DNA from 3 places in the Rothia sp. P5766 genome. Region 1 is predicted to be linked to each of the others. Evidence: riboswitches for the same ligand, from Rfam matches in the RefSeq annotation. Region 1 holds a riboswitch; each other region holds the start of a gene.
The links. A riboswitch is a leader RNA that binds a small molecule or an ion and turns the genes downstream of it on or off. The one in region 1 is predicted to bind thiamine pyrophosphate.
Positions count from the first base shown of each region.

Region 2: it holds a riboswitch for thiamine pyrophosphate, as region 1 does, so the genes downstream of both, ACN08V_RS02050 (ECF transporter S component) here and thiO (glycine oxidase ThiO) in region 1, are expected to answer to the same signal.
Region 3: it holds a riboswitch for thiamine pyrophosphate, as region 1 does, so the genes downstream of both, ACN08V_RS08755 (bifunctional hydroxymethylpyrimidine kinase/phosphomethylpyrimidine kinase) here and thiO (glycine oxidase ThiO) in region 1, are expected to answer to the same signal.

Region 1 covers NZ_JBLXXS010000004.1:148,325-152,517, forward strand. The annotation lists gene ACN08V_RS03450 (thiazole synthase) at 1-96, opposite strand, end outside; gene thiS (sulfur carrier protein ThiS) at 101-322, opposite strand; gene thiO (glycine oxidase ThiO) at 374-1,618, opposite strand; TPP riboswitch at 1,611-1,725, opposite strand; gene thiE (thiamine phosphate synthase) at 1,785-2,483, shown strand; gene ACN08V_RS03470 (hypothetical protein) at 2,531-3,520, shown strand; gene ACN08V_RS03475 (HIT family protein) at 3,558-4,115, opposite strand.
Region 2 covers NZ_JBLXXS010000003.1:2,375-6,567, reverse strand. The annotation lists gene ACN08V_RS02055 (ABC transporter ATP-binding protein) at 1-1,007, opposite strand, end outside; gene ACN08V_RS02050 (ECF transporter S component) at 1,012-1,638, opposite strand; TPP riboswitch at 1,694-1,796, opposite strand; gene ACN08V_RS02045 (thiol-disulfide oxidoreductase DCC family protein) at 2,146-2,514, opposite strand; gene ACN08V_RS02040 (DUF4235 domain-containing protein) at 2,781-3,050, shown strand; gene ACN08V_RS02035 (MFS transporter) at 3,174-4,193, shown strand, end outside.
Region 3 covers NZ_JBLXXS010000015.1:34,705-38,897, forward strand. The annotation lists gene uvrA (excinuclease ABC subunit UvrA) at 1-304, opposite strand, end outside; gene ACN08V_RS08745 (hypothetical protein) at 436-585, opposite strand; gene ACN08V_RS08750 (MBL fold metallo-hydrolase) at 628-1,320, shown strand; TPP riboswitch at 1,412-1,512, shown strand; gene ACN08V_RS08755 (bifunctional hydroxymethylpyrimidine kinase/phosphomethylpyrimidine kinase) at 1,501-3,066, shown strand; gene ACN08V_RS08760 (formate--tetrahydrofolate ligase) at 3,154-4,193, opposite strand, start outside.

The DNA of each region.
Region 1 (4,193 bases):
TAGGTTGGTCAGGGAGGTGATTCCGCCTGTTCCCATGATGAGCCGGGAGTTGAGTCTTACTCCGTCGATGATGAGCTGGTCCTTGATGCCGGTCATGGTACTAGCCTCCTTGGACTGCGGTGATGACTTCGAGTGTGTCGCCCTCGGCTAGCGGTGTGTCTTGCCAGGTGCTTCGGGGTATGACGGTTTGGTTGCGGGCTATGGCGATTCCTCGGCGGGTGTCTTCTTGGGCTAGTGAGCTGCCGTGGAGGTGTTCGACGGCGGTGAGCACGGTTGCTGTTTCGGGGAGGGTGGTGGGTTGGCCGTTGAGCAGGATGTTCATGGGTGTGCCTTTCGGTTTGAGGGCAGGGGCGGGTTTAGCAGAGTGTCAGGGTTAGAGGGTATCGGGTTGAGCGAACCTGTAGGGGTTGCAGGTAGCTAGGTCTGCCAGGTCTTGTTCTGTGGTCTGGCCGGTGAGCTGGCGGGTGATGAGCTGGGCGGCCCAGGGGGCCAGGAGGATTCCGTGGCGGAAGAAGCCGGTGGCTAGCAGAGCGCCGGTGATTGGCTGGCCCCGGTGGGTGAGCTGGCCGATGAGGGGGATGTCATCGGGGGTTCCCGGTCGGGCGCGCGCTGTGGCCTCGTGTATTTCGAGTTCGCTCAGGGCGGGCACGAGTTCGTGGGCGTCGCGCAGGAGCTGGTAGATCCCCCCTGCGCTCAGTCCGGTTTGCTGGTCTTCTCGCATGGTGGCTCCTAGGACCAGGGTGTTGTCCTTGCGCGGAACCAGGTAGACGGGGTTGCCCCGGACAACCCCTCGGATGGTCCGGGTGAGGAAGGGCCGTTGGTGGGGCGGGACCGTTAGGCGCAGAATATCGCCGTGGACGGGCCTCAGCGGCAGACTTTCTAGCGAGTCCGGGCCGTGCAGTTGGGTTGCGGCAAGCCCGTTGGCAACTACCACTTGGGTGCTGGCCATGCTCCCTTGGTTCCCATCGGCATCAACCCAGCTCACACCGGTAACCGTACCGTCTTCTAGGGTGATGCCCTGCGCACTTGCACGAATAACCCTTCCCGCAAGCTCTTGGTCAAGGGCACGCATCAGGCGGCGTGGGTCTATCTGGTGGTCTTGGGCTATGGAAACGGCTCCGGCTAGCGAGGGGCTGAGGACAGGTTCATGGCGGCGAGCAGCTCGGGCTCCGATGGGCTCTGGTGTGAGCCCCAGTTCTTGCTGGTAGGTGGCAAGTTCAGTCAGGTGCTGGGCATCGGCCCGATCAAAGGCCAGCACAAGGGTTTCGGTGGGCCTCCACCCGACGCTCTGGCCGCTAGTGGCCTCTAACCTTGCGACAAATTCGGGGTAGAGCTGGGCGGAGGTACGCATCAGCGGGAGCAGGGCCTCTTGGCGGTACTGCACTTCTGAGATAGAGGCCAACATTCCGGCGGCGGCAAAGGAGGCACCGCTACCCGGGTGCGGGTCTAACACAATGGGTTGCCGTCCGGCCTGGAGCAAATGCCAGGCTGTACTGAGCCCGATGACTCCCCCACCGATAAGGACGATGTCGGCCTGCTCGGGTGGTGTCGCTTCAGGGTCTTGCCCCGAAGAACCTATCCTTGGTTCCTTCTGGCAGTTGAGCAGGGTACTGGACATGGTGAACAGATCCTTCCGGCGGCATGACCCGCATCAAGTTGACGGTCGGCTTTCGCCCTCTCAGCGCGCTTTGGGCACAGGTGCCGCACGCTCCCGTATGTTCTGCCCCTAGTATAGGAAGTAACAGTGTCTGAAAAAAAATAGATACGTGACTCGGGAGGTAAAAATGCCCCAAAAGAATTTTGTTAACGTCACAGAGCCGTCATATACGCGTGCTCAAGGCCTTGAATTACTGGCCGCGGCTCAGCTCTATCTGTGCACTGATGCGCGAACCGAGCAGGGGGACCTCACAGAATTTTTGACCAAGGCTTTTGACGGGGGCGTGGATATTATCCAGCTGCGCGATAAGACCCTGCCGGTCAATGAAGAACTTGAAGCACTCGCGCTACTAAAAGAGATTGCCCACCGGGCGGGCAAACTTTTTGCAGTCAATGACCGGGCCGATATTGCCGCACTGGTAGGGGCAGATATTTTCCACATGGGCCAGACCGATCTGACACCCAATCAGGCCCGTAGTTTGCTAGGCCCCGATGTGCTCTTGGGCCTATCAACGCACACACCGGCCCAGGGTCTAGCAGCTTTGAGTCACCCCGAGGTTGACTACTTCGCCTGCGGCCCGGTCTGGGAAACTCCCACCAAGCCCGGCCGTCCGGCCGCTGGCCTAGACTACATCAGCTACATCGCCACCCAGCAACCGCGCAAACCCTGGTTTGCTATTGGCTCTATCAACCAGGAAAGCCTGCCCCAGGTGGTACAGGCAGGAGCCAGCCGGATCGTCGTGGTTCGCGCCCTCACCCAGAATTCCGATGTTTCCAAGGCCGCTCACCAGCTCCGCCAGGGCCTGCCTCCACTACTCGGGGCATAAGATAACCTGGTAACTCAGCAAGCAGGCAAGGGAAAAGGGGCTTTTCGGTGTACGGTCTTCTCGATGATGTTCTTATGGGGCACGATTTTGTGTGGCGAGATATCACCTGGCGGGAGCGCGCCCCGGTTCTGACAGTTGAACCTCTCCAAGCCGGTAAGCCAGCGGGGCAGGTTCATACCCTACCTATCACCCCGGGAGCCTTCCTAGGGGTTCGGGTTCTACAGCCCGGGGAAGAATCTGCGGGAACCTACTGCACCGGTTATGCCCAAGCCAAGACTGATGGACCCGGTTTTACTCACCTGCCCTGCCCCAGCTCCGCCCTGGTGCCAAAAGGTAAGCAGTGCCCCACTTGCCTGGCCCGCGACGAGTTTGCCCCCATCCACCGGGTGCATTTAGGGGCGCAGATGACCCCGGCAGCGTTAGATTACGTTAACCTAGAGCATTTTCTCTATATTGCGACCTTTCCCGATGCCACCTCAAAGGTCGGTACCGCTTCGCTCCACTCCAATCCGCGCCGTCTGGACGATCAAGCGGTCGCTACAGCCACGATTATTGCCCGCGCGCAGACCGGCATCATTGTGCGCCAGCTAGAAGATTTCGTGTCCCGGGACGCTAACCTGAGCCAGTTTAAACACGCCTCCACCAAGTACCGTTCCTGGGTGAACCCGCTGACCCCCGCAGAGATTAAGTCAGCCCACTATATGGCAGTCGAGACCGCCACCTGGGCACTTGAAGATGCCGCTGACACTATCAGAGGGTTCCAGCCGCTGGCTGAGCCTTGGGTGCCTTCACTGGCTATGGGGCGGGCTTATGCCTCTTTACGGGCAGAAAACCCCGAACCGCTGTATGCTTACCCCTCACTGACCGAGGGTGAGCACGGCTTCTACGTCACCGGCGGTACCGGCAAATTCCTAACAGCCCACACCGGCGACCCGGAAGAAACCTTCTTAGTCAATACCGCCACGCTCTCAAACAAAGCCTGTACCAGCGTGGGCGGGCTCATTCACCAGGAAAGTAGTGAACCGCGCCTCTTCTAGACTTTTAGCACGATTTTTGTCGCACAGTACAGTGCATTTAGTGCCTTGATTGAGCCCAGTGATCGGCCAGCAAGGTACGAATCTCATCCAGGGTTTGGGTAACAGTTTTAGTGCCGGCAACAATCGGCAGAAAATTAGTGTCACCGCTCCAGCGGGGAACAAGGTGCTGGTGCAGATGATCGGCAACACCGGCCCCGCCGACCTTACCCTGGTTCATACCAATGTTGAAGCCAGCGGCATTACTGACCGACCGCAATAGGCCCATAGCCTGCTGGGTCAGCGCCGCAATTTCAGCGGTTTCCTGGGGTGTGGCGTTATCGTAGTTAGGAATGTGACGGTAGGGGCACACCAGCAGATGCCCGGGGTTATAGGGGTAGAGGTTAAGAATGACGAAAGCGTGCTGACCCCTGTGTACGATCAGTGACTGATCATCGCTGCGGCCCGGTGCTTCACAAAAGGGGCAGGTCTGTTCGGTGTAGTCCTTCTGACCGCCTTTGACGTAGGCACGGCGGTGGGGCGTCCACAGGCGCTGGAAAGCGTCGGGTACGCCGGGTAGCTCAAAAGAATCGGTGGTGTAATCGGGCGTAGTCGTCACCTTCTCTAGTCTACTGCCCATCTCGAGCAAGTGCAGGAGCCGGAGCACCCAAGAGAGGAAGCTCCGGCTCACAAAGGT
Region 2 (4,193 bases), on a different contig from region 1:
AGGGCTAAGTGACTGCCAGCGTAGAGCTGAAGGTTGATACCCTCAGCAACTACAGGTAGGTCTAGGGTAGGTTTTTGACCCGATGCCAGGGCGCGAGCGCGGTGCTTGAGCTGGCGACGGCTGGGGTAGGCGCGAGTAAGGGTCAAGTCACGGGCTTCTAGCACAAGTGGACCCAGCGCAGGGCTGTCCTTTGTGGGTGCCGGTGGGTGCGGCTGGTAGCCTGGCACCCAGACACCAGCATCAATGAGTTCCTGGCCTGCCTGGCTGAGCACGCGTTCAGGTGGACCATCGTGGCTGATACCGCCCTTGGCGCCGAGCACTATGATCCGGTCCATGTGCCGAGCCCAGATATCCAGGCGGTGTTCGATAACAACAAGGGTTGAGCCTGTCTCTTGGCAGGCTGCCACCACAGCGTCTCGAACCTCTATGACACCTGCTGGGTCCAGGTTGGCGGTTGGCTCATCGAGCAGCAGGGCGCCTGGGTGCATCGCTAGGATGCCGGCTAACCCCAGCCGTTGCTTCTGCCCGCCGGAAAGGGCCGATGTTGACCGGCTGTAGTCTAGGTGGCCTAAACCCACGGCCTTGAGGGCGCTTTTGACCCGCTCCCAGATCTGGGTGCGGGGGACGGACAGATTCTCGGGGCCAAAAGCGACGTCATCACCAACCCTGGCTAGGACCACGGAGCTTTCCGGGTCCTGTTGCATGAGCCCGCAGGTCCCGCGTGATTGGGCGGGAGTCAGGCCGTTAACGGACAGCTCCCCCAACTGGGATTGGCCGTCTTCGTCTTCTAGCAGGCCACCTAAGGCCTGGAGCAGGGTGGTTTTACCAGCACCGGAGGGGCCCACCAGGAGCACCTTCTGACCGGGTTCAATCTCGAAGGTCAAGTTAGAGAAAGTGGGCTTGGGCCGCCCCGGGTAGTGCCACCCGAACTCCCGGGCCCGGAAGTGGGCCCCCCGGCCTCTTGACTCTGGGCCGGGGGACGCAAGCTGATGATCTTCTGCGGTCAACGCCCTAGCCCTTTGAGCTGGCTGGTCCGCCCCGGCGGGAAGGCCTGCGAGCGGCCCGCCCTGCTGCCAGGGAATCTAGCGCGCCGGTTGAGACCAGACCGCGCACCAGCAACCAGGAGACCAGACCGGCCAGAACCAGGCCCGAGATCATAGAGCACAGAACATAGATGACTGCTTTTTGACCCACCATCTCACCGGCATAGTAGATGATGATTTCTGAGATCCCCATAGCGGCACCTGAGGCTAAACCGGCCAGCATGGCGGTGGCGAGGTTCCAGACCTTGTAGAAGAAGATCAGGAATATCAGCTCAGCACCCAGGCCCTGAACTAGGCCAGAGATTACTACAGTGAAGTTGTAGTGGGTGCCCAAGAGGGCCTCGATGACTGCCGCCAGAATCTCGGTGTAAAGGGCTGCACCGGGTTTGCGGATGACCAGGGCCCCCAGCAGACCCGCAAGTAGCCAGACACCCCCGGCTAAGGGGGAGTATTCAGGGGCCAGGGCTAGGGTGGTAGTGATGGCGGAGTAGCCAAAATTTGACCAGAGCCAGAAGATCAGGGCGCAAGCTACGGCCAGCACCGATGCTACGACGATATCGTTGACGCGCCAGGTGAGCGCGGATTTCTTGGACATAAAGCCTTCCTTTGGTGAGAACAGCAAAGGGGGCATGCACCGGCGCACCTGGGTACGCCTATTTACTTCGACTCCCTAGCGCCGGTACTAACCGGATCAGGTTGGAGGGTCTGCATGTGCACTCTCAGCGCCAGTCTGGCGCTCCCCTGTCGTTTATGGTTACCCGCCGGTCATAGAGCGGGGTCCCAAGCATGGAACCCTTCCAGTATAGAGCAAGCCGGGATACCCACGAAAAATGAACAGTTATCCAGGCTGCGGGACTTCCCTAGTGTCTTTGTGCATAAGCTACAGCAATCATGAGGTGGCTCATGATCCCATCGACGGTAAGGAAGGTGAACTGCCGCGCCCTCCACATTCCACTACAGCGGCTGAATAAAGGCCCCCAGCACAACACTGGTTACTATCCATTCATTCCAGGCATTGTGAAAAAATAAGACCGAAACTGGGAGTTTCTATTTTTATAATCAGACTCGTGTCTATAAAAACTACTCTTTAAATACTCTAGGGCTAGCAATTATCTTGCCTATCACACCAAGGGGTAGTTCCTGGAAGGTACCTCCTATTCTTAGCGACAAGTCTATAAACGGCCTCCATGCAGGAACCCAGCAAGGGAAAATTATAGATTCTTGAGAACAGCGACAGGCCGGTAATTCTATCTAAAAACTTCATAAAACCCCTTGCCCCAGTAAAATACTGACGGTTCTCTATGTAAACAATAGATTTACTAAAATCACACGCATATTCTTGCTCGCTAGATTTTTCAAACACCTGGTAAGGAATAAAATCCACCAGCTTATTTCTGTCTAGTTTAATAAGATAATCAACGGTTTTTGTACAAAAACCACAATTTCCATCAAAGATAAACAATTCTTTCATCTAAAAACCTCCATCTTGTTTATCAGCCTAGGCCATACATCCATAAAATACAGGGCATGGCCCCACCAGGAGCACCGTGAGGATCCCCCCTTACCCGAACACCTACCTAAGCCCTGATGAGCTCTTCAGTCATCATGAGCAGACCGCGCTCACTTTGCCTGCCCTATACCCCAACCCTAGCGGGCAACTCACACCCTAACAATAAGTACTGATAGTCTTAGGGCAAGGGGCCATCCGGCCCGCCACACCAACAGAAGGGATCCCTCATGAACCCCCTCACAAAAATTGCAGGCTCGGCCGCCTCTCTAGGCGGTATCGCCCTGGCCAACAAGGTACTAGCCGCTAGCTGGGTTCGCATCACCGGCAACGAACCGCCAGAAAACAACCCAAATGAGGAAGAACGCTGGCGCGACATCATCCTCTGGTCACTGATCACCGGCCTGGTAGGCACCCTCATCAAGGTGTCCATCACCCGTGCCCAGCACAAGATTGAGACCAAGTCAAAGCTCAAAAACGGCGGGCAGGCAGAAGTCTAAGGCTGACCAGCTCAACTTTTTATCCGCCTTCTTAAACCGGCTCTGCGCCCGCAGGGCCGGCTTTTTTACGCCACCATCCACAGAAAACACTGTTGCACCTGGTGAGGCAAGTATCATAGACCCATGACTTCACCACACACCGGTAGCTTAGAAGCCAAGCCCCCAGCCCCCCGCTCCACCGTCTTCGCCTGGACCCTCTGGGACGTTGGGAACGCCAGTTTCAACGCGATTATGACCACCTTCGTCTTCGCGGTCTACCTCACCAGCAATACCGGCTTTGGCGATAAGGAACACAGCTCCGCTGTCCTCTCTTACGGCCTAACTATCGCTGGATTCTGTATTGCTCTTTTGGCGCCGGTTTCGGGCCAGCGAGCCGACGCCAGTGGCCGACGAGCCCTGTGGCTAGGCGTCAACAGTATGCTCCTGGCGGCAATTATGGCCCTCTGCTTCTTCGTCGCACCCGCTCCCCAATATCTCTTACTGGGCGTTGCTTTACTTTCCTTAGGTAATCTGGTCAACGAGTTTGCGGTGGTCAACTACAACGCCATCCTGCCAGCAATTTCTACTAAAGCAACCATCGGCAAAATTAGTGGCTCAGGATGGGCCGCAGGCTATATCGGTGGCATTGTTGCCCTGGGCATCGTACTCCTAGGTTTCGTCACCCCCGGCCTGCTGGGCATCCCCACAGACCAGGCCTACAACATTCGTGCCGTAGCGCTCTTCTCAGCGGCCTGGGCATTTATCTTCTCCCTACCGCTCATGCTCAAAGCCCGTTCACTGCCCAAACCCGAACGCGCACCCCAGGAAAAGGCAAGTCTTCTCGACTCCTACAAGGAGCTCTTTGCCACGGTCAAGAAGCTCCGCAAGGAAGCACCCACCACCCTCTACTTCCTGGTCTCCTCAGCGGTCTTCCGTGACGGCCTCAACGGCATCTTTACCTTCGGTGGTGTCCTGGCAGCAGGCTCCTTCGGATTTAGCACTAACCAGGTCATTATCTTCGCGATTTTCGGCAACATTGTCGCCGGTGCTGGCGCTATGCTAGGGGGCTACCTCGATGACGCTCTCGGCCCCAAACGGGTCATCATTTTCTCTCTGAGCGCTCTCATCGCTGTCTCCCTCCCCCTGCTCATCTGGCCCTCCACC
Region 3 (4,193 bases), on a different contig from region 1:
TAGATTTCTGGTCAATAGACACAGCTGGCGAAAGACCCTCAATAAAGTCAACATCCGGTTTATCCACCTGCCCCAGGAACATGCGGGCGTAAGAGGAGAGTGACTCAACGTAGCGACGCTGACCCTCAGCAAAGATGGTGTCAAAAGCCAGAGATGATTTACCCGAACCCGAGAGGCCGGTAAACACCACCATGGCATCGCGGGGAATATCTAGGTCAACGTTTTTAAGGTTGTTTTCACGGGCACCCTGCACGCGGATGTGCGTGAGGTCGCTGGCCATGGGGCGAGAGGCTAAGCCTGCCATACGATTACCTATCTTCAGGAAAGTCTTTTCGAAGATATATTCTAAACTATGCAGTAAAGTTTTGGGCAGACCGCGCCCAGGGTGCTTGGATGTTAGGCTACCGGCTGAAAGTGGTTAGCTAGCGTGACGGTCTAAAGGTTCTTGTCTGGAATCAGCTCATCTGCACGGTCAAAGACCGCCGTGATACCGGGGTAGCTGAGGTGCCCGGAATGAGCCGCAAAAGAGCCTATGCCTGATGACCCTCGGATCAGCTCCACCTTGCGCAATATTTCAAGCTCCACAACCACTTCACGAGCGAGGGGGCGGGCCCTAGAATCACTAGTATGACAGAAACCGGAACTCTCCATGCCTCTACCCCACTGATAACCATCCGTAGCATAGCTGTCTCTGAGATGAGCAACAAGGTCTACCTGCTCACCCATAAGCAAAGCGGGGCCCAGATTCTCATTGATGCCGCAGATGATTTTCCCGCTATCCAAAAGTTCACTGAGGCCGCACTCGCCACTGACTCCCCCGCCCAAGTCGGTCAGCCCGGCTCCGGAGTCCTTGCACTAATTACCACACATTCCCACTGGGACCATATCCGGGCTTTGCCTGATGCAGTTGCCGGGTGGTCACCCGCCACCTACTGCGGTTCGGCCGATGCCGATGCTATTGCGGAACAGGAAGGTACACGTATTGAGCATCTGCTCAACGGCGGGGAAAACCTCAATCTAGCAGGTATTGAGCTTGAAGTCATAAGCCTGCGCGGGCATACTCCCGGGTCGATTGCTCTTGCCTATCGGGACCCCAGCGAAGAGCACCCCGTCCTCCTATTCACCGGTGACTCCCTCTTCCCCGGTGGGGTAGGCAAGACCCGGGCTCCGGAAGATTTCGCCCAGCTCTTGGGCGATGTTTCAGCGCGTATCTTCTCCCAATATGACGATGCCACGGTCGTTCTGCCCGGCCACGGGGACACCACCACCCTGGGTGCTGAGCGGCCTCATCTGCCCGAATGGAAAGAAAGAGGCTGGTAAGCGCAGGGCTAGCTGAAATCTTAAAACAACTGAACACCAGAGCCCTAAATTTTTATTGTGTTCGGCTTCACCAGCTGTTAGCATAAAACCGATATTTGGTTTGGGGTGCCGCTGGCAGCAGAAGCGGCTGAGATTAGACCCACAGAACCTGCTCTAGTTAGAACTAGCGAAGGGAAACCCATGCGCCGTCCTCTGCCTGCGCCTCTTGCTCATAGCACTTCCGCTCTCGAAACGTCAGTACCCAACGTGCTCTCTATCGCGGGGACGGACCCCAGCGGAGGGGCCGGCGCGCAGGCTGACCTCAAATCAATTGCGGCAGCAGGCGGTTACGGCATGAACGCGGTCACGGCCCTTGTCGCCCAAAACACTCAGGGCGTCAGCGCTGTCGAGGTTCCGCCCGCTGACTTTCTGCGAGCGCAACTCGATGCCGTCAGCGAGGACGTTCGCATTGATGCAGTCAAAATTGGCATGCTAGGCTCTGCTGACATCATCGACACTGTAGCCGCATGGCTCGATAGCAACCCACAGCAGCTTGTTGTGCTTGACCCTGTCATGGTCGCAACCAGCGGGGACCGTCTGCTGGAAACCGAGGCGGAGGATGCCCTACGCCGATTCCTAAAGTACGCCACGGTTATCACCCCCAATATCCCAGAGCTAGCCATTCTGGCCGAAGACTCAGAGCCAGATACCTGGGACTCTGCCTGTGCTCTCGCCCAGGTAGTCGCCGAACGCTACCAGGTCGCAGTTATCGTTAAGAGTGGGCACCTACCGGGTGACCAAGCGGGCAACGCAGTGGTCACTACCCAAGGAACCACAGCCGTCTTCAGACAAAAGAAAATAGATACCTCCAATACCCACGGCACCGGGTGCAGCCTTTCTGCTGCGCTCGCTACACGACTGGCAACAGGAGCAAGCCTTGAAGCAGCCCTGGAATGGACTTCAACCTGGCTTCATGGAGCAATCTCAACCAGTCACCACCTCAGCGTGGGGCAAGGGCACGGACCGATCAACCACTTCTGGCGGCTCTGGGAACAATCACGGGTAGCGGATGCGACGCCGGTAAAACTCGGAGACTTCGAAGCGACCACTAGGCCGCCTCAGATATCAGCGGCGGGCCCGCAGACCAAACGGCTCTGGGAACTCACCGGCCAGATTTGGGACTCAATCTGTGAACTCCCCTTTATCCAGCAGCTTGCATCCGGCACGCTGGCCACTGCAGACTTCACCTTCTACCAGGACCAGGACGCACTCTATCTTTCGAGCTACTCCCGGGCACTTGCTACCCTAAGTGCTAAGGCTCCCTCATCTGCTGAACAGGTCTTCTGGGCGCGAGGGGCGGCGGAGTGCATTGAGGTCGAATCCAGTCTTCACGCTGACTGGCTGGGGCCAGACTATATCAGTGCAGGCCCCTCCCATATCACCAGGGCCTATACAGACTTCTTGACCTCATCCGCTTCTCTCAACGATTACGCAATCGGGGTGGCGGCGGTTCTTCCCTGCTACTGGCTCTACGCAGAAATAGGTGAAATTCTTGCTCAGGTCAATACTCCCGGTCACCCCTACTCGGCCTGGTTGAGCATGTACGGTTCACCAGAGTTCCGCCAGGCAACTGAGCAGGCTATTGCCTATGCAGAGCAGGTGCTCTCGCAGGCCCCGGGCCAGACCCTGGAAGCGGCTCAGAAGGCCTACCAGCAGGCCGCCCTCCACGAGTTGCGTTTCTTCGCTCAGGCCCAACTACGCAACTAGCTAACTAACAAAGCGCCCACGCCACCCGGACTGCCTTCACAGCCTGTTCCTGGTGGTGCGGGCGCTATTTACCGGTGATTACAGTCTTTAGAACAGGCCCACCATAGTGCCGTTCTCATCGAACCCAATGCGCTCAGCAGCGGGTGATTTAGCTAGCCCGGGCATGGTACGCATGGTGCCGCAGAGAGCGTACACGTAGCCAGCGCCTGCCGCCAGGCGTACTTCGCGCACGGGCAAAGTCCAGCCGGTCGGGGCGCCTTTGAGCGAGGGATCCGATGAAATGGAGAGGTGGGTTTTGGCGATCACCACGGGTAGGTTGCCGTAGCCCAGTTCCTCGTAGCGTGCCAGCTGCTTTGCAGCTGCTGGTGCCAGCTCAATGCCATCCGCACCGTAAACCTGAGTAGCCACCTTCTCAATCTTGGTGGCCAGGGGATCGGAGTCCTCGTAGGTGTAGGTCAATTCGCTCATGTCGTCGCAGGCCTCGGCCACAGCATCGGCAAGCTCTCTTGCGCCCTTCCCGCCCTCGGCCACACCACGGTGAATGGCAACGCGGGCACCGGCCTCCTCAGCGATCCGGCGAATAGTCTCGTGTTCAGACTCGAAATCTGTGGGGAAAGCATTGATAGCAACTACCGGTTGCACACCAAAGCCGCGGACAATCTCAAGGTGCTTAAGCAGGTTAGCCGCCCCGGCTTCAACATCGGCTGTGTTCTCCTCAAGCAGGCCTTCAGGCAGTGGCTTACCAGGTGTAATAGTGTAACGGCCCGAGTGCGATTTGAGCGAACGAACGGTCACTACTAGGACGGCGGCGTCGGGTTTGAGCCCCGATACACGGCACTTGACGTTGAAGAACCGTTCAGCCCCCATATCGGCACCAAAACCGGCCTCAGTAATCACATAGTCTGCGTGTTCGAGCCCCACATAGTCTGCAAGAACCGATGAATTGCCGGTGGCGATGTTGCCAAAAGGACCGGCATGAATCAGGGCCGGGGTTTTTTCAAGGGTCTGGAGCAGGTTGGGGTGGATAGCATCGGCAAGGAGAACTGCCATAGCGCCATCTGCTTTGAGGTCTGCGGCGGTCACGGGGTTGCCCTCTACGTTGAGGCCAACGACAACTTTGGCTAGTC